DNA from 4 places in the Staphylococcus lugdunensis genome. Region 1 is predicted to be linked to each of the others. Evidence: riboswitches for the same ligand, from Rfam matches in the RefSeq annotation. Region 1 holds a riboswitch; each other region holds the start of a gene.
What was found. Region 1 has a riboswitch for thiamine pyrophosphate ahead of thiC (phosphomethylpyrimidine synthase ThiC). Riboswitches for the same ligand answer to the same signal wherever they lie in the genome.

Region 1 (5,391 bases):
ATTTCCCTAATATTTATCATATAAATTGATTTTTTTGTAAAATTTTAAGCTTTTCATGCATAGCTCACATTAAAAAACCAAATGAACACCGTCTTATGTATACATAGACGATAGTCATTTGGCTTCTCCATATTTATTCTGGTCGAACGTTGCGCTTCATTTTCACGTATTGAGAAATACTGTATAATGCAATGCCAATCCAGATAAAGATAAATGTAATAAATTGATGAATATCAAATGGTTCTTTGAAGACAAAGATGCCCAGTAAGAAAATAATAGTTGGGCTAACATACTGAATAAATCCTGTTAACGATAATGGTATGCGACGCGCACCTGCTGAGAACAAGATTAATGGCACTGCTGTTACCGCACCTGAGAATAGCAACCAGAATGATGCCATATTGATACCTACTGAAGTATGGTGTATTTGCCATAAGTAAATGATATAAATGAGTCCTGCTGGTGCTGTCACAATACATTCAATGGCAATACCCGTCATAGCATCTACACGAACTAATTTTTTCAATAAGCCGTAAATGCCAAATGAGAAAGCCAACATGAGTGAAATCATTGGAAATTCCCCTACTCGAATGGTCATATAAAGCACACCAATTGCGGCAAATACAATGGCTAATGACTCAAATTTATTAAACCTTTCTTTTAGAAAAATAAATGCCAATAAAATACTTACGAGTGGGTTGATATAATAACCTAAACTGGTTTGTAGCACATGTCCATTTGACACAGCCCAAATAAATGTCCCCCAATTAAGCGTAATAACATAACCAGCGACAATAATGGCAATAAGCTGTATCGGTGTCGCAAATAAGTGTGTTAAATCACGTTTAAATGAAGTACTTTGTTTGAGTATGTAAATCATGATAATCATAAAGATCATTGATAAGATAATTCGATACGCTAGAATTTCAAAAGCGCTGATATTGCCAATGAGCCTCCAATAAATAGGTAAAATTCCCCATAATAAATGCGCACCTAACGCAAACAGTACGCCTTTTTTAAATTCAATATTGGAATTCATAACTAAACCTCCTAACACAATTCCCCTGGAAATAAGTCTCAATAATATTATGTTATCAATAGTTATGACATTTTAGTATACTTCCTGCTCAAAAAATTAAAATTTGTCATACTATGCAACTATGATTAGGTCATGTCATCTTTATACTGACATTAAAATCGCATGGTCAATCAATGACATATAAATATTCAATATTTTAGCAAGACACTAGATAGAACAAGCCCCGGGGCCCCAACAAAAAGGCTTTCCAAAAGAAAGCCAACGGACAACGCAATTTGGGGTGGCCTCAACAAAAAGAATTTCAATAAGAAATTCCACAAGCAAAGAAAAATTGGCTAAACCAGTTTTTTCTAGCAACGTAAACCGACCCTTAAGCAAGCGAACCAATCATCATAAGCATTGAATTATAAAGAAAGCACAAAGACGATTTTTAATGTCAAATCATCTTTGTGCTATTATTTTGATATTTATGTTCCAGCCTATAATAAATCATGTATCCTAATGATAAATTTTATTGCCGGCTGCTTGGAATTCTTTCGCTTTTTCTTTCATACCTGCTAGCTGTTCTTTGTATGAATCACGAATATCATGTGATAATTTCATTGAACAGAATTTAGGACCACACATACTACAGAAGTGTGCAATTTTCGCAGATTCTGATGGCAACGTTTCATCATGGAATTCTCTTGCGCGATCTGGATCTAATGACAAATTGAATTGGTCTATCCAACGAAATTCGAATCGCGCTTTACTAATTGCATCATCACGCACAGTAGCACCTGGTAACCCTTTTGCTAAATCTGCGGCATGGGCTGCTATTTTATAAGTAACTACGCCGTCTCTCACATCATCTTTATTTGGTAAGCCAAGATGCTCTTTCGGTGTAACGTAACATAACATTGCTGTGCCATGACTTGCGATTTGAGCCGCACCAATTGCCGATGTAATATGGTCATACGCTGGCGCGATATCTGTAACTAATGGTCCTAATGTGTAGAACGGTGCTTCCTTACAATAGAAATCTGCTAAGTCTTGGTTCTCTTTAATCTTATGCATTGGAATATGTCCGGGACCTTCAATCATAACTTGAACATCATGTTTCCATGCAATTTCAGTTAGCTCTCCTAATGTTTTTAACTCTGAAATTTGACTTTCATCATTGGCATCATAAATGGAACCTGGGCGCAAACCATCTCCGAGTGAAATTGCCACATCATATTTATTTAAAATTTTACAAATATCTTCAAAATGCGTGTATAAGAAGCTTTCTTCGTGATGTGCCAGACACCATTGTGCAATGATTGAACCGCCGCGTGAGACAATGCCGGTTAAGCGATCGACAGTTAACGGAATATAGTGTAATAGCAAGCCAGCATGAATGGTAAAGTAATCAACACCTTGCTCCGCTTGTTCAATAAGTGTATCGCGATATACTTCCCAAGTTAAATCTTCCGCCACGCCATTCACTTTTTCTAGAGCTTGATAAATGGGTACAGTCCCAACCGGAACTGGTGAATTACGAATCAAATATTCCCGTGTTGAGTGTATATTTTTACCGGTTGATAAATCCATCATCGTATCTGTCCCCCAATGAATTGCCCAAACGAGCTTTTCAATTTCTGCTTCTATCGATGATGACACGACCGAATTACCGATATTGGCATTGACTTTAACGGCAAAGTTTTTCCCGATAATCATCGGTTCTGATTCTGGATGATTAACATTATTAGGAATAATTGCACGTCCTCTAGCGATTTCATCTCTGACAAATTCGGGTTCTACCTGTTCACGAACCGCAACAAATTTCATTTCTTTCGTGATGATGCCTTGTTTCGCATAATGCATTTGTGTCACATTTCCACCTTGTTTGGCACGCTTCGGTTGATATTGAAAAGGATGTGCCACATAATTTTTATGGCCTTCCTTTTTAAAACCGTTATCGATGGATTGTATTTTTCGTCCTTCATAGCTTTCAACATCTTGTCGTGCATCAATCCATGACTTTCTAAGCTGAGGAATACCGCTGTCAATGTTCACATCATAGTTATCGTCATGATAAGGTCCAGCAGTGTCATAGACGGTAATAGGATCGTTGTGAAATGCATCGTTCTCTAATTGCGTATCCGATAATTCAATTTGACGAAATGGCACTGCAATATCGTCATCGCTTCCCTTTTTAAAAATACGTTTGCTTGCCGGAAAATTCTTTTTAAAACGAATCATTTCTTGTTTCATATAAACAGCCTCCTAGATGCTAGACGTGTTTAATATTACTTTGAGAGAAATCCACATAAAAAAGCATTCAGCCTAATACTGAATGCATAAGAAAATAAGCGAATTTATACAAAAAACATATATGTATCAGATAATAGCCAATATCTTTAAAATATTGGTATTTTAACTTGAGTTAACGATATGCCCTATATCTATAACTAACTCTCGTGTTTACTGTACAATCTGTTCTGGCAAAAAGTAAGCAACAGACTACGAGTGAAACACATGCTTAAATAAACTGATAAACATGATGATGTTCTAATTCTTTAGTATAAATGGCTCACTTGCTTCCCTACGCTAGTATTATCTAGATCAGGTTAAAAGGGTTGGAGAAATTCTCCTTTCAGCAAATCAAAGCACCCCTAGCAGATGATATTATGTTGCAGGTATAATTATACCAAACGTGTCATTTTCCTTCAAACCGCTATAAAATAGCACATTTATCTTAGATTATTATGTTGATAGTGATTCTATGGTCATCAATGTCGTCGTATCCCTCAGTCTATCAATGTGATGATTTTTATTATCTATTGTTTGAAAGCATTCGTATCATTGCCTTGATAACTATTTAGATAGACAATTTGTAATCATCAGAAATCAATTCATTCTAAATAAAAAGAAGCCCCACTTCTACTTTGCTAAGCGGGGGTTCTTTTTCAAAATGAAACATCTCTTGCACCTATAGCAACTTATGTTGTTTCAATAATTGCTCTATATACGTGCCTTTTATTTTTTTCAAGAAAGCATTAAGGGCAACTTGTTTTAGTTTCTTTTGCTCGACCAGTTCAACCAAGCCTTTACCATCATTGAGTTCGTACATCGCGTCCATTAAGACACGCAAATCAAATTCTGTCGCAACAACTTCTGGGACACCTCGATCTATGTTCAACAATTGATATACGGCTTCCATGGCAGTTCTTACTGAATATTCTGTAGTAAAGACCGTATCTCTCTCTGTTTCTGCAAAATTACCAATAAATGCTAAATTGCGTGATTGATGTGGCACAACAAGTGGTCTATCACCTATGGCTCTTGGCATAAAATATGAGCAAATATAAGGCATATAAACTGGTATGCTATTACATTGGTTTTGAGCAAGATCTTTAATTTGATTAGTAGGCACACCCATATGATATAACCATTCTTGGCAAATTTCGTTACCACTACATTCCACAATCGGCTTGTTGATATAATCCCCTTTGACATTAGAATAGAGTGCATAAATCCATACACTCACCTCATCTTTAGGTTGTGCTTTAAATTGTTGTTGGCGATTAACAGTAAAACTCATTTGCCATGCCGAATCATTAACCGTAATAATACCTCCAGTTACCGTCTTGCCGGCAAGGGGATCCCTCTTACATATGCTTTCGATAGTATCAATGATTATCTTATTATTTGTCGTTGCAGTTGCTGACACAAACCAACTTTTTTCAGGTAAATCTTGATAAAACTTTTCTGGGTGACCAAACTCAGGGCTTTGTTTAGCAAGATTACGCCATAAGTTCCAACTACCTCCTGTGACTTTCGTAGGAGGTGCTGGGATTTCATTATCTCCATAAGTTGAGCTTTCAGTAATACTACCATTTGTCACAAAGACGAGGTCATTCGGCGTTAATAGCATTGTCTCCTCTTTGCCTTGACGTTTAAGTTTCATTTCGCGAGCAACCTTCTCTGTCGTTGTAACATCTACTTTAATATCAAGTACTTGAACATCATATTCAAACTGTACACCATGGGATTCTAGATAGGCAATCATAGGCAGTACTAGTGATTCATATTGATTATATTTTGTAAACTTAAGGGCACTGAAATCTGCTAATCCACCAATGTGATGCACAAAACGCATCAAATAGCGGCGCATTTCCATCGCAGAATGCCATGGTTCAAAGGCGAACATCGTCTTCCAATAAATCCAAAAGTTCGAATTCATAAAATCTTTTGAAAAGACCTCAAAAATCATCACATCATTTAAATCTTTTTCTGTCATCAAGCATAAATCTATCATTTCTTTGATTGCTTGTTTCGTTAAAGTGAAGTCACCATCCGTTGGTAACTGATGACCTCTTTTTTCAATC
Region 2 (5,391 bases), 150 kb from region 1:
CTACTTTTAATTTAGCGTTAATAATAATCATCACATTCACTCCTTTAAAGTTATACTTTTATTATAATCCTTCATGAATGAAATAAACAGCTGAAGACTTTTTATCTTCAACTGTTTATTTCAAATATAGTAGAGATTTCCTCTAGTAATAAGTTTATTTTAAAGTTTTACTTTCGTCTTTAAGCAATGGTTTGTCTGGTGCTACAAAGAACCAAAGTATTACTGCAATTACTGCTGGAATAATAAGCAATTGGAAAGTCATTGTCCATCCCAAAGAACTTACTAACGCACCTGCTAAGAATGGACTTACTAATGCACCGATATTGCCCCATAGGTTCATCCAACCTGATACAGTACCGGCAAAATTACGTCCAATATCATTAGCTGCTGCCCAACTCATTCCCATTGAAATACCCATACCACCAAGTCCTAATGATAACCAGAAAATAGTGACATATAGATTTTCCGTATGCACGGCAAAGAAAATGGCTACAGCAAAAACAATAAATCCTACAATCGCAATCACACCTCTAGATACAAAACGTGATTGACCTGTACTTAAAATTTTATCTGAGATTGCACCCGCTGATAAAATGAGGAAGAACATAATTAACCAAGGCAATGAACTAATTGCCATATCTTTAAAAGCAACATGATATTGTTCAGTTAAATATGTAGGCAACCAAATTAAGAATAATGTAATGATAAATTGCACTACAAAGTATTGTCCTGCAATGGCATAGAAACTAAAACGACGGAAGAATTGTCCCCAAGGTGCTACTGATTTTGATGTTTGCACAATATCACGATTTTCCATAATAAAACGTTTTTCTGCTTCATTTACCATTTTATGCTGTTCTGGTAAATCTTTAGCGATAATTCCCCAAAGAATCGCAATTAATATACCTGCAGCACCAAAAATATAGAACACTGCCTCCCAGTTAAATGCATTAACAATGGCTATCGTTACAATGGGTGCGAGCACAGGGCCAAAATAAGAACCTGCAAGCAATGCACTTGAAGCACGACCTTTTTCTGTTTTAGAGAACCATGTCGAGTTAAAAACTGCATTTGATGGATACATTGGTGCTTCCCCAACACCAAATAAAAATCTTACAAAGTAAAGCAAGCCATGGTGCTTAATCATACCTGTAAAAATAGTAAAAGCACTCCACCATAATAATGCTATCGTAATCATTTTTCTTGGCCCAAATTTTTCGGCTAACATTCCTGAAGGTACCTGCATTAATGCATAACCTAATGAGAAGAATGAAGCTAATAACCCAAATTGCTTTTTGTCCATTCCTAAATCTGCCATCATTTGTGGCGCGATATAAGAAATATTTGAACGGTCCATGTACGCAATGACACCAATAATAAAGAACGCGATTGCAAAGTACCAACGAACATTACTTCTTTTTTGAATCATAACTTTTGTTACTCCTTAAATTTTGTCGTTTCTTAAATTGCTGTTGAAGAAGTTTCAAAAAAGTCTGTCTAACGATGTTATATGACTCCCTTTTTAACACTGTCATCATAGGCTTTTTAAGTTATTTTTTTATCATATTAGCAGATTGCGGAAGCGGTTTCAATATTAAATTCACATTTTTGTCAATTTTTTTATATTTTTTGCATATTCTTAGCCGTCACATCGGAATAATTTGACTATTTTTATGTTAAATGCCCATAAAATCAGTACCTCAATGAATTTTAACTAATTATTTGAATTTAATTTCTATAAACTTTAATGCATAAAACCAACAAATATACATCGAATTATTTGCAATAATTTGAATTACCTATTAAAACAATTAATATTTGTTATTTTGCCTTTATTCATGCACATTTAAGCATATATCTTTTATCAAAAACGTATCTCTATAAATTAAAAACAGTATTAAAATTTGAATTCAGCCATATTCTTTTGTAGAATGTAGTTAAATTAAACGCTAATAATCATATAATCATCCACTGGAAGTGCCTTTTATCTTAAGGCTGAGAGTAAAGAAGAGACTTTATAATTCCTGGAACCTGATCCAGACAGTACTGGCGTAGGGAAGTGGCGAAGGATATAAAGTAACGATACTATACGCTATTCCCTACTTGGGTTTAGCGTTTTTTTAATTTAAATGAGGTGATGTTCATTTTCATTGCGATAACAGAATATAAATTTTTAGACAACAACGATTTGCAGCACTTTCTTACTATCGAGCAGGACATAGATTTTTTACTTTTTAGAACTTCTATGTCTCAGAAGGAATTACAGCACTTTATTCAACAGTTAATTTATCAGGGATTTCCAAAATCTAAGATGATGATACACAGTGATGTCAAGCTGTTAAATACATTGGGATTACAGAATATTCACTTCCGAGAAAATGATGCACAAGCATTTCAACTTAAGTCTAAATATCCTGACATACACGTATCTATGTCTACACATCATTTATCTTCGGTAATCCGGGCTTATGAAGCGGGACTTGACGCGGTCTTTTTTGGGCATATTTTTCCTACACCTTCAAAACCCAATTTACCGCCACGTTCTCAAGTTGAAATCGATTCGGTATTAGAAGTTCCCATCCCTGTATATGCAATTGGTGGTATAACAACGGATACTATCCGCAAACTATCCCCCAAATTTGCTGGAATATGTGCAATTTCTTTCTTTATGAAATCATCCGCTTCAGTTATTCATCAATTTCGAAAGGAGTGGCATCATCATGCATGATGTACTAATTATTGGTTCAGGTGTCATCGGCATGTCCATTGCACGTTCTTTAAGTGAAAGCCATTTGGATATTGCGATTGTTGATAGAGATGTTCCTGGCAAACATGCTTCTTATAAGGCAGGTGGAATGTTAGGCGCTCAAAATGAATTTACTTATGACAGCGCTCTATTTCGTCTCGCGCTTGAATCGCGAGCTATGTTTCCTGATTTAGCCGCAGACTTATTTCAAGAAACAGGTATCGACATTCAGTTTCAAAATTCTGGGTTAATTAAAGTAGCTAGCAGCAAAGATGATGTTAATCACTTAATGGCTCAGTATGAATTTTTAAATGCACATGATTCAAGTGTCACTAAATTAAGCGATAACGCTTTAAAGCAACTTTCACATGGCACAATCAATCCTAGTCCATTATCAATTTATATCCCAAAAGACGGACAAATTAATGCACATCATTACACACAAGCCTTATTAAAATCGATTTTAAAGCGTGATATTCATCGATACTATGAAACAGAAGTTACCAATATACGTAAAGATAATGGCTTTTATCAAGTTATGACAACAACCGGTACATTATATGCGCAAAAAGTGATTGTCGCAGGAGGTGCATGGTCATCAGAATTACTTGAACATTATCATTTGCCACGTAAAGTTATCGGGGTAAAAGGTGAAGTTATTTTAGTCGAACATAATGACTTGAAACTTACCGAAACCGTTTTTATGACAAATGGTTGCTATATTGTACCTAAGAAACCTAACCGTTTCTTAATTGGTGCAACCAGCGACTTTGATAATTATTCTGTCGGCAATACCGATGATGGAATACATTGGTTACTTGAAAAGTCAAGCGAACGCATTCCAGCATTAGCGCACAGTAAAATCATTAAACAATGGTCTGGTGTGCGACCATACACTGAACAAGAACTACCGATTATGGATCGCATTGATGATGGTCTATTTGCCATTACTGGTCACTACCGTAACGGTATTTTATTGTCACCTATTATTGGCAGAGATATTGCAAATTGGTTGTTATCTGGTACCAAACCAGATATTTATAACACATTTTCAGCGACTAGGAGGGAAACATATGAAGTGCATGATTAATGGTGACCCTTTCACATTTGACAAGGAACAATCCATTCAAGATGTGTTACTTGCATTAGAATTAGATCCGAAACGTGTCATCGTTGAATATAATGACACTTTAATTAAACAAGATGACTATCACAGTCACACGGTAAGACAAGACGATAAATTAGAATTACTAGAATTTGTTGGAGGCGGATAATATGTTTAAAATTGGCTCATTAGAATTAAAATCACGTTTATTATTAGGCACAGGTAAATTTGACAATGAAGACATTCAAACCAAAGCGATTGAAGCGTCAGAAACAAATGTCTTAACTTTTGCGGTAAGACGCATGAACTTATATGACAAAAATTTACCAAACCCACTTGCAAATATTAATCTCAAAAATTTTATTACATTCCCAAATACAGCTGGAGCAAAAACAGCGAAAGAAGCGATTCGTATTGCTGAAATTGCTAATCATGCCGGTGTATGTGACATGATTAAAGTTGAAGTGATTGGTGATGATGAAACACTCTTACCCGATCCATTTGAAACGTATGAAGCTTGTAAAGTATTGTTAGAAAAAGGCTATATCGTTTGCCCTTATATTTCTAATGATGTCGTCCTAGCAAAACGATTGGAAGAACTAGGCGTTCATGCGGTAATGCCGCTTGCTTCACCTATTGGTACAGGCCGAGGTATTAATAATCAGCTTAACTTAAGTTATATCATTAAAAATTCCAATGTTCCTGTAATTGTTGATGCCGGCATTGGATCACCAAAAGATGCATGTCATGCTATGGAATTAGGGGCTGATGGTATCTTACTCAATACAGCTGTGTCAGGGGCAAAAGACCCTGTAAAAATGGCAGAAGCAATGAAATTAGGTATCCAAGCAGGTCGCTTATCTTATGAGGCAGGACGTATTCCAGTTAAATATACTGCACAAGCATCTAGCCCAACTGAAGGACTCGGTTTCTTATAATGTCTCGTTATGAGCGACAAATACGTTTTGCCCCTTTTGGCGAACATGGACAAACTGCACTATCGCACGCGCAAATTTTAATTATGGGTGCTGGTGCGCTAGGCAGTCATGTTGCTGCACAACTAGCTCGTATGGGGGCGCGAAATTTATATATTGTTGACATGGATATCATTGAAACATCTAATTTGCATCGTCAATCACTCTATACTGAAGAAGACGCAGATAATATGCTACCTAAAGTAGAGGCTATCAAACAACATATTCAACACATTAATAGTGAGGTTAATGTAACGACCTTCTATCAAGAAGTCGAGTCCTCAACGATAGAAGCATTATTGACAAGCGTGCAACCAGACATTGTGATTGACGGTATGGATCATTTTAAAATTCGTTATTTAATAAATGAAGTATGCCATAAATATCAAATTCCTTGGGTTTATGGTGCTGCGGTTGGCAGTAAAGGAACGGTGTATGGCATAGATTTTAAAGGTCCTTGTTTAAAATGCTTGCTACAATATATTCCTGAGACGGGTGAAAGTTGTGCAATAAATGGTGTTCTTCCACCTATCATTTCACAAGTCGCAAGTTATGAAGTGATGGAA
Region 3 (5,391 bases), 320 kb from region 1:
GTTAATTCAGTAGCCACAAATTCTTCTGGCTGGATTATGATCGGAATTGTTATCTTAGGCTTAACTTTAGTTGCTGCGATTATGTTGAGCAAACATCCTACGATTTCTGCAATACTACTTATTATTGCTGTAGTATTAAGCGTATTTAATGTCAGCTGGGTAGCAGGAATTTTATGGTTAATTGCTGCGATTATGTTGCTTGTTAGAAGACCTAAAAATCAATATGCGTATAACAGTGGTACAACAACTGATATCCCACCAGAAGAGAATGAGCGATACAATAATTATAGTGAGAACCACAATGACGAATATCGTCATCAACAGCAAGATGTAGAAGTTGATAATCATGACCATCATCAATCACATTCTACTAACAATAAGGATGTATCAGATGATACGCGATTATCAAATGATGATCAGCATGATGATTTTGTGCGAGATGCTGCTGAGCGTCGTCAACAAGAAAAAAACGATGATCCATATAAATATTAAATGATAATAACCCTGATGCAGGATATATTCTTGCATCAGGGTTTCTTACGTTCTTTTTCTATTATATGGATAAAATATTAGGTATGGATAAATGAATTAATAATTAATGTCTAAATGTGACTTTAAAGTATGGCTTTGATATCTTTTACGATATAAGCCTCGTTGTTGTAATTCCGGGACAATATAAGTCACGAAATCGTTCAAACTATGCGGCAGAGATGGTGGCATTAAATTAAAACCGTCTGCTACGCCTTCATTAAACCAAAGCTCCATCTCATCTACAATTTCTTTCGGTGTACCGATTAATGTAAGATGTCCACCACCTGCATTGAGATAACCCAACAGTTCTCGAACAGTAGGTTGTTTATCTTTAATGATTTCAAGTACTGTTTCATAACGACCAGTTGGACCCTCAAAAGTCTCAATTGGAGGTAACTCTGGAACCGGACCATCTAAGTTCCAATCCTGACAATCTTGTTGAATGAAAAAACTAAGTTGTTTTAACGCTGTTTTCACAGGAAGTTGTGCATCTAAACGTTTTTTCTTCGCTAAAGCTTCTTCCTTTGTTTGTCCTACATAAGTAACTAAACCAGGAAATACTTTAATATGACGTTGTGGTTCAGCCGTTTGTGATAATGCCTGCTTTAATCGCTCACGATACCTTTTGGCTTGAGTTAAATTCCATGATACTGCATACACAGCATCCGCATATCTTGCGGCAAGTGCGATGCCTTGTTTAGAAGCACCAGCTTGCATATTAACCGGTCGCCCCTGTGGACTCTGAGGTGTAGAGATTGGGCCTCTCACTTGAAAATAGTTACCATTAAATTCTATCGGTTTAATTTGAGACGCATTCATGAGAACACCACGCTCTTTATCGGCAACAATATCTGTTGCTTTCCAGTTTGTAAACAAGTGTTGCATGACTGCAGCAAATTCTTGTGCACGAGCGTAGCGAGCTTCATGATTAGGTAACTCTGTCATACTATGATTTTGTGCTTCTATATCAGTCATCGATGTTACTAAATTCCAACCAACCCGTCCACCTGTCATATGGTCAAGACTAAGCAATTGTCTGGCAACAGTATAAGGATCCGAAAATGTACTCGAAATAGTTGGGACCAGACCGACGTACTGAGTTACTTGTGATATGGCTGTTAAATTTATGAGTGGATCAAACCAAAAGGCAGGCATTGCACTTGAGTCATTGGCATTAAAGGATTGATTGTCTGCGAAAAAGACAATATCTAAACAACCTCGTTCAGCAAGTTGTGCTAACTCTTGGTAGTATGAAACATCACCAAGCCGTTCAACTGCAGAATCAGGCATTTGCCAAGCTGCTTGATGATGACCGCAACCATAAACTAAGACGCCAATATGCATTTGACGTTGTTGCTGTTGATACATATATATACACTCCAATACAGCTACATTTATAACGATTATTGGGTTAGAAGTGTCCAACTCTTAAAATTAATAATGGCGTTCAAATGGACAATCAATTCATTGTTAAGCCACCATCTACAGTTATATTTTGTCCTGTAATTTGTTTAGCTTCATCTGAACATAGATAGACAACCATGTTGGCAACATCTTGCGGGCTTGTAACTTGATGTAACGGTGTTGTACTTGCAATTAAATCAAATACTTCCGGTGTCGTAACTGCACTGGCATCTGTTGTTTTAAGTAAGCCCCCTGAGACGACATTAGCAGTGATACCATATTGACCAAGTTCAGCAGCAATATTTCTAGTAAAACCGATAATACTCGCTTTTGCAGTTGTATATTCATGATAAGGAACAACTGGGTTTTGATATAAATTTGTACCGATATTTACTACAGAACCTTGTTTATGCTCAATAAATTGAGGTAGTACACTTTGAATAACATTAAAACTTGCTTTCAAGGTTCCATCTAGTTGTGCTTGATAATCGTCCCAAGATAAATCTTTGAAGGATTTTTGTGCGTCAGGATCGAATTTAAAGTTAACTAATGCATTGTTAACAACAGCATCGATATGTCCAAAATGATCGATTGCACTAGCTACCATCGCATTCACTTGCTCACGATTACGAACATCTGCTTGTAATGCAATAGTTTGAGCTCCTAGCTCTTGCATTAACTGTTCGGCCGCTGTTTGACTTTGATTATAATTAATCACAACTTGAAATCCTTTAGCGACTAGAGTGCGTGCTATAACAGAACCAAGGCCACGACTAGCTCCAGTTACTAATACAGTTTTTGCCATTGTGAACCTCCTTATAAAGAATATTAAAGAAAAAAATACGCAACCTTCACTAGGAAAGTTGCGCAACGTAAAACTATCATAAATAACGGACTCAAAATAAAAGAGGCCATTAGACATATTAATATTAGGTTCCACACACTTTCCTACGCTAGTATCAACTAGATCAGGTTCAAAGGGTTTAAGGCCACGCCTATTCTCAGTTATAAAAACACCCCTAGTGCATATATTTAACTTTAATTTCAATTTAAAACTTTTCATTCACATTGTCAAGATACATTAATTTAGTAATCACGTAAACATTTAAGGAAAGAAGAACAATATTAGTTTCAGCAAGTAGGATTTTATGACTAATTGTTGAGGCTTTTTAAGTTGTAACGAGAAAATAGAGGAATAATCTCTTCTTAGAATATAAAAAATTTATATTAGAAGATAAATAATGTAACTATAAACTTTCTATTAATATACATTTTGTACTTGAAATGAATATTTAAGCGAAATTATGATTAAAAAACATTTAATATAATTAAAATGCGTAATATTAAATAGTGATAAATCTGTTATAATTCATATATCATTGTATTATTACTCTAATTATATAGATTAAAATGTATTATTATAATTATTTTGTACTATATATCAAAATTCTCATATACATCTAGGAAATAAAATAGAGTTTGATATGCAATGACAACTATTTTAACCAACTATAGGAGGTCAGTGAATGACTAACAGAAAGAGAAACTCGTCACAACGCATGGATTTTATCCCAAACAAACTAAACAAATATTCAATCAGAAAATTTACAGTAGGTACAGCTTCAATATTAGTAGGTGCCACACTTTTCTTAGGGCATCATGAAGCTGAGGCAGCTGAAAAACAACAATCCATATCTCAAAACCATAGCGATAAACAAGAAAGTTCTCAAGCTGATACAACAGTAACCACAGAACAAACAACAAATAATAATGTTTCTTCTCAAACTAACGCCACGTCACCAAGCACTCAAGATAAAACAACGATAGATCACACTGAAAATCCATCTTCAACAAACCAGCAGATAACAGAAAATCAATCACTGCATGCAAAAGATTTACAAACATCAAATCAAAACAATGTCTCGCATAAAGATACTGCTAACAAATCAACAGAAAAAGAAGCTAGACAACATCAAAATCATAAATCGACAATTCAACAACAAGAAAGTTCAGAAAAGTTAGTAACAGCTGCTCAAAATGCATCAGCTACAAACCAAGCTGTATCCACCAATACGAATGAGACACATGTACAATATGCTGATAAAAAATTGAGCCAAATTGGCGTGAACCATCAAACGAAAGAACAAGTTAAAGCTTCACTAGTTACTAAGAAAGCTTTTAAGCCACGTTCTAAACGAGATTTAGATAATACAATTGTGGCAGAAACCTTAAAAGCAGACATTACAAACCCTGACTATGGTGTTAGAACTCCTGCAACTCCTGTAACTGCAGCTGCTTCAACATCTCCAACAACGCGTGCATTGAGTAGTAATTATAGAGTAAGAGCATTAGCAGCAGCTACACCAACAGGTAAAGATGTGAGTGACAAAATTAAATTTTCAAATATAGATATAGCAGTGGAAGGTAGAACTGCACATACAAATGCTAGTGGTCAACGTGAATTATGGGTGACTTCTGGAGATATTTTATCTTTAAAAGCAGATTATACCGTTGACAATAGCGTTAAAAGTGGAGATACATTTACGATAGGCTATGGACAATATATTAGACCTGGAGGATTTTCGTTACCATCATCGGACACAGAATTAAGAGATGCAAATGGTGCAATTATAGCTAAAGGTAAATATGATAGTAACACGAATAAAACAACCTACACGTTTACAAATTACGTTGACCAATATGATAATATTCAAGGATCTTTTAAAATAGCTGCAACTGCTAAACGAGAGAATGCCATCAATGATAAAGGATCATATAATATGGACGTAAAAATTGGAAATGTTTCTTTCAATAAAAATATTATTGTTGATTATGGTGATAATAAGAATAACCCTTTAAATGCATCAACGCTTTACAGAGATCCAAAAACAAACCAACAGTATCGAATCATTTATATTAATGAGCCAGGCAAAACATATAAAAATGTGAAATATCATAGTACAACAATGAATGGAAAACTCATAGATGGCACAGATGCAATAAAAGTTTATAAAGTGAATGATCCTTCAGCAATGGTCAACAGTTTTGCACCCGATTTAACTTCAAGTAAAGTAACAGATGTTACATCATCAAAAACAATTACATATGATAATAATCGCTCAACTGTAAATGTTTCATTAGGAAATTTAGACGGTAAAACACGTTATATTATTGCTGAAAAAGTAGAACCTACAACTGACAATGGTAACTTAAGTTCAACGTTTTCAATAACTAACGATGATAAAAATAATCCAACAATTTGGGCAGCAAGTACTACACAAGGTGCTGCTGGAGACAATTCAACTGGTAGTGGTCAACAAATAGGTAAATATTCACTTGGCGACACTGTCTGGAATGATAAAAATCGAAATGGCATTCAAGATATAGGAGAAGAAGGCATACCTAACGTTTATGTTACTTTAAAAGATGCTAACGGAAATGAAATTGACAGAGTGA
Region 4 (5,391 bases), 1.2 Mb from region 1:
GACTCATTGATAACAAGGTTCTTAAAAGAATAAGCCAAGTTAAAAACTAGGATCCTATCAAAAAATTTCAAGCACTACCAGCTTGTGTAGACTCAAGCTGTACCATAGAAAAATGGAGAAATATGATATTTAACATAAACTAAGCTCTAAGACAATTCTTCAATTTTGAAATCATCTTAGAGCTATGCCTTTGTATTTAAATACTGACCTTTATTATTTTAGCATTCATATTCCAGCCACTATCAGAACGACATTCGTTGGTCGATCATATATCATTTATGGCTCATCTCTAACTTGTAAACTAAATGCTACAATAACTGCTATCAACATAATGATTAATGTTGGCGTAATAAATACGGATAATAGTAATCCATGAATCATGATGTTGATAAATTCTGTAAGTAATTTAAAGAACAGAATACTAATCATAAACAGTTGCAAATAATAAAATTTACCGCGTAAATAGTGTGTCAACGTCGTTGCAATATACACAATAATAATAAATATTAGTATAAGCAATGTAACCCATTCAATGACATACTGTGTTTGAGATATTTTCCACTCACCAGAAACAAAAAGCGAATTTCTATTGTTAAATTCAATAAAGGTAAATAAGAAAATAATAATACCACAAAAGATTTCTACAAATACTGGCTTTACCCATTTTGGCTTACGCATCCAATTTGGAATATCATCTTCTTCAATATTAATGATATTTTTAACTTTGTTTTTGAATTTGTCTCTTTTCGTTCTAATTTTATCTAAATCGACACTTCTTCTAGTCTTACGTGCATATTCTGTTGTCTTATCTTGAAGTTGCTTTAAGTGAACTTTCGTTTGATTTGAAACATTGCCTTTTGATGTTCTAGATAAATCATATTCTTCACCTAACTCTTCTTTTGTTAATGGTAGCGCACGTCTTAAGAATAAAAAGTTCCAAATAGACATTTGCCCTAACAACCACATAATAATGAAGAAAGTATTTACACTTAAAATATCAATAGGTGCAATTTCATTAGCATCTACTTTGCCGTATAAAGAAATTTGTGTAATAAGGTAACTAATACCATATGACAATATAATCCACAAATAATGATTCTTTCTATTGTTTGGATTTAATTCATCTTTATATACAATATAACCAATATGAATGACAAATGGGAAAATAAAAATAATTGCCCAGAAACCATAAACTTGCGTCATTAATAAAATCGTAATGATAAAGAAAACGATTCCGAATATTAAATAAAAAATTGAAATATCATAATCATACTTCGTTGTTCTAAATAATGTGTAGCCAATAAAGATGACTAAGACACCAAAAAGGATAATGATTATAGCACTTATAATAGGAAAAGCGCCTATAAACCTACTCATCACTCTAATAATTTCACTAAAAAATGCATTCAGGAAGTCCCATACCGAAAAAATCTTTAAATCAACTTTTTCCTTTTGATTAAGCTCTTTAATTAAAGGCAAGTTAATCAAAACAATGAGACCTGTGAAAAGTGAAACGAAACCGATGATATAACTGAAAATAATCTCGGTGTGTTTCTTAAGAAAAGACATACTGTTCACCTCAAAAGTTATTATATATGAAGAAGCCCGACTTGTCTTTAATATTTCATTAAATACGACTATAGACTTAGCAAAAGTTTAACAATAAATGGTCAGGGTATACAACAAATATAATCACTATTAAGGAGTGTTATTTATGTCAAATGAAGAATTAAATAAAAAATCCGCAGAAAAAGCTAAAGAAGCTGAAGAAAAGCTTAAAAAGGAAAAAGAAAGTACAGAAGATAGCATAGAACAAACTAAAAAAGATGTTCAAGACACATTAGACTAAACGTAATATAATTTATTTCGCAGTGCACACTGCTTCTTATATTAAATATGTAAGTTAAATCTATGGGAGCGGAACAGAATTCATAATAACTTCTGTCTCGCTCCCAAATTTTCATTGTTAATCATTAATGATAGATGTGAAAGTGTATGTAAGATGCTTTTTTATTTCTTAACCACTTTTATTATAATTTATTAAAATTGCCTTGACATCAAGTACCAAAAAGCATACATTTAAATTAAATTACATAAACGCACTAGGGGTGTTTAAACTGAGATGAAGCCTTGCTTCAAACCCTTCGAACCTGATCTAGCTTGTACTAGCGTAGGAAAGTGACGATAAATTGCAATGCTTATCGTTTAAGCATTTATTTTTTAACGCACATCTTTCTACGTGAAGGTTGTGCGTTTTTTAGGAGGCAATTTTTATGTCAAAAGGTTTAAAATTATCTGAAATACTAGTTACAGTGTTAATCGCTGTTATTTTTGCCATCATTTATAACTTGTGGTGGTTTCCATATGAATTTGCAAAAGTTGCTGGTTTACACCTTGAACAACTGACTTATGGTGTATGGTTTATGGCCGCAATCGTGGCATACTTAATCATACCTAAACCAGGAATTGCAATCATCGCTGAATTTGCAGCTGGTGCTGGGGAAACAATTGTTATGGGTAAATTTGATATTCCTACTATTATTTATGCCATACTGCAAGGTGTTGCATGTGAAATTATTTTTGCTATCTTTAAATATCAATCTCGTAGCGCTGTAGTAGCTATGTTAGCCGGGTTACTTACTGCACTTATTTCATTCCCAGTTGATTACTTTTATGGCTATTTAAATGAAGTTGCTGGTTGGAACTTACTTCTATTTATCGTTTTCCGCGCCATTAGTGGTATCATCCTTGCTGGTTTATTATCTTACATCGTCGTCAAAGCGCTGGATCAAACCGGTGTTACAAAATTATTCCGCCCAGCATCTAAACAAGATTATGACAACCTATAAGGGGACATTGACGTGTTAAAAGTTACAAATTTACGTTTGAAATATCCAAACGGAGAACGCAAAATTTTTGATCACCTTAATATTGAAATTAAAGACAAAGAAAAAGTGCTTTTACTAGGTCCATCTGGATCTGGTAAAAGCACCTTGCTTAATGTATTAAGTGGTATCGTACCCAATTTGATTGATTTGCCAATGAAATATGATGAGCTTGAAATCGACCCTCATAGTGGTGTGATTTTTCAAGACCCTGATACACAATTTTGTATGCCTAAAGTTTATGAAGAACTAGCGTTTGTTTTAGAAAATAAGCAAGTACCGCAACATGAGATGAATGCTCAAATTGAAGCTGCTTTGAACTCTGTAGACTTGAAAGTAACAGATCAAACATTTGTCAATCACTTAAGTGGCGGTATGAAACAAAAGCTTGCGATCGTAGAAACAATCCTTCAAGATGCAAGTACACTATTTTTAGACGAACCAACTGCGATGCTCGATGTCGAAGCAACTGCAGAACTATGGAATAAACTTATTGAACTATGGGCAGATCAAACTGTACTTATTGTCGAACATAAAGTTGAACATATTTGGAATCATGTCGATAGAGTAATACTTATGGATTATGAGGGACATATTATTGCAGATAACACTCCGGACTATGTATTAACACATTGTGAGGATTTATTAACTGAATTTGGCGTGTGGCATCCAAAAGCCTGGGAACATGCACCAACTCGACAACTGATATCAACTGAAAAATCTGAGCCACGCTTTAATTACAAAAATGGAGAAATTATTCGAGGAAAGAAAACATTAATTCAAATCCCTGAAATATCTATTGGTACAGGCGAATGGATAACGATAACTGGGAAAAACGGCACAGGTAAAACCTCATTAATAGAATCGATTCTTCAATTAATAAAATATAAAGGCCAAATGTATTATAATGGCACAGTCATTAGTAAGATTAAACAAGCAGCCCAACATATGTATCTGGTATACCAAAATCCTGAATTACAATTTATTACCAATTCTGTTTATGATGAGATACATATTCATTATAATCACCAAGATCCACAAGTTGCAGATGATAGAACAAATGAACTACTTACATTGTTACATTTAGACGCTGTCAAACAGCAACACCCTTTCGAACTTTCCATGGGCCAAAAACGACGTTTAAGTGTAGCAACTGCATTAAGTTCTAAAGCGGATATCATTTTATTAGATGAGCCGACATTTGGATTGGATAGTCATAATACTTTCCAACTAATTGAACGCTTCCAGCAACGCGTGAAGCGTGGGCAAACGATCGTTATGGTTACACATGACCCAGAAATCATCAAACGTTATCCTACACGTCGTTTACATGTGGAAAATGGACAACTTCTTGAAATGGCAGGTGTTACACATGTTTGAACGATGGAAAAAACGCTATACCTTCATGGATGATGTGAATATTATCACTAAATTACTTTTAGGTATTACCCTGTTTTTCTTTGTTATTTTTATTCACAATTTTGATTACATGCTTTATATTTCAGCATTAATGTTCATCTTTTTAATGCTTTTTAATGGTACTGAGTTGAAAATTACACTTGCTTTCTTATTTGCTACAATCTTATTTGCACTCACGTCATCATTATTTATGATTTTATATGGCAATGGCGAACATTTTATTTTTAAACTAGGAATTATTCAAATAAGTACAGAAAGTATTGTCAGAGGACTTCATATTTCATTGCGTACTATTACAGTTTCAATGTTTGGTATTCTTATTGCACTAACCTCTCAAATCGTCATGATTTTTTACAGTTTAATGCAACATTTAAAAATAAAACCGAAAATCGCTTATGCGTTTATGGCAGCTATTCGTATGGTACCTCTGATTATCTCATCACTTATTCAATTACGCCGTTCGTTAAAGATGCGTTATCAAATGATAGATAAGTCGAACTATAAAGGTTTAAAGCGCTTTAAGCATTTATTAATTCCGATACTCAGTCAAAACATCCGTCGTGCCCATCAACTTTCAGTAGCTATGGAAACGAAAGGATTTAAAGATGGTCCCAGAACATATTACTACAATGCACCATTTTCCTATAAGGATGTCTTATTAGTGCTTTGTTTTGTAGGTATTATCCTATTATCATTTTATTTATCAGCACACTTCCCTATTACAGGCATTCAAGATGCTCGCGTATCCGGGAAGCTTAGCTAAATATTGTTTGAGCGCTGGGACACAAATCCCAAAATAATAGCACAAAGATGGTTTGACATAAATCATCTTTGTGCTTCTTTATATTCAAAACGCCATATTATACGATTTCGCATTCCTAGAGTGCTGTCTCAAACTGTTTATTTTATGAGGGAGCGGAACAGCACTCATTATGAATTCTAGTCCTGCCTCGGCAAGGTTGACTAGGATTGAAACAAGCTTGGTATCAGCGTATTTTCAGTCAACTCTTGACAAAATATATAGTTCATAGCCTAAAACATAATGATGTCCCAAACTGAATTCACATTATTAATCATTAATTTTCTT

Region 2: it holds a riboswitch for thiamine pyrophosphate, as region 1 does, so the genes downstream of both, AL499_RS09075 (thiamine phosphate synthase) here and thiC (phosphomethylpyrimidine synthase ThiC) in region 1, are expected to answer to the same signal.
Region 3: it holds a riboswitch for thiamine pyrophosphate, as region 1 does, so the genes downstream of both, AL499_RS08380 (3-oxoacyl-ACP reductase) here and thiC (phosphomethylpyrimidine synthase ThiC) in region 1, are expected to answer to the same signal.
Region 4: it holds a riboswitch for thiamine pyrophosphate, as region 1 does, so the genes downstream of both, AL499_RS03310 (ECF transporter S component) here and thiC (phosphomethylpyrimidine synthase ThiC) in region 1, are expected to answer to the same signal.

Annotation. Positions count from the first base shown of each region.
Region 1 is NZ_CP014022.1:2,099,585-2,104,975, reverse strand. It holds gene rarD (EamA family transporter RarD) at 134-1,039, opposite strand; gene thiC (phosphomethylpyrimidine synthase ThiC) at 1,538-3,274, opposite strand; TPP riboswitch at 3,586-3,687, opposite strand; gene AL499_RS09745 (oleate hydratase) at 3,993-5,391, opposite strand, start outside.
Region 2 is NZ_CP014022.1:1,953,321-1,958,711, reverse strand. It holds gene AL499_RS09085 (putative quinol monooxygenase) at 1-31, opposite strand, end outside; gene AL499_RS09080 (pyruvate MFS transporter) at 155-1,429, opposite strand; TPP riboswitch at 1,964-2,075, shown strand; gene AL499_RS09075 (thiamine phosphate synthase) at 2,138-2,728, shown strand; gene thiO (glycine oxidase ThiO) at 2,721-3,836, shown strand; gene thiS (sulfur carrier protein ThiS) at 3,820-4,020, shown strand; gene AL499_RS09060 (thiazole synthase) at 4,022-4,789, shown strand; gene AL499_RS09055 (ThiF family adenylyltransferase) at 4,789-5,391, shown strand, end outside.
Region 3 is NZ_CP014022.1:1,781,573-1,786,963, forward strand. It holds gene AL499_RS08370 (DUF4064 domain-containing protein) at 1-492, shown strand, start outside; gene AL499_RS08375 (LLM class flavin-dependent oxidoreductase) at 589-1,899, opposite strand; gene AL499_RS08380 (3-oxoacyl-ACP reductase) at 1,991-2,740, opposite strand; TPP riboswitch at 2,864-2,966, opposite strand; gene AL499_RS08385 (SdrD B-like domain-containing protein) at 3,462-5,391, shown strand, end outside.
Region 4 is NZ_CP014022.1:697,219-702,609, forward strand. It holds gene auxA (lipoteichoic acid stability factor AuxA) at 277-1,569, opposite strand; gene graF (glycopeptide resistance-associated protein GraF) at 1,715-1,849, shown strand; TPP riboswitch at 2,095-2,194, shown strand; gene AL499_RS03310 (ECF transporter S component) at 2,274-2,849, shown strand; gene AL499_RS03315 (ABC transporter ATP-binding protein) at 2,862-4,265, shown strand; gene AL499_RS03320 (energy-coupling factor transporter transmembrane component T family protein) at 4,258-5,067, shown strand; gene purD (phosphoribosylamine--glycine ligase) at 5,381-5,391, opposite strand, start outside.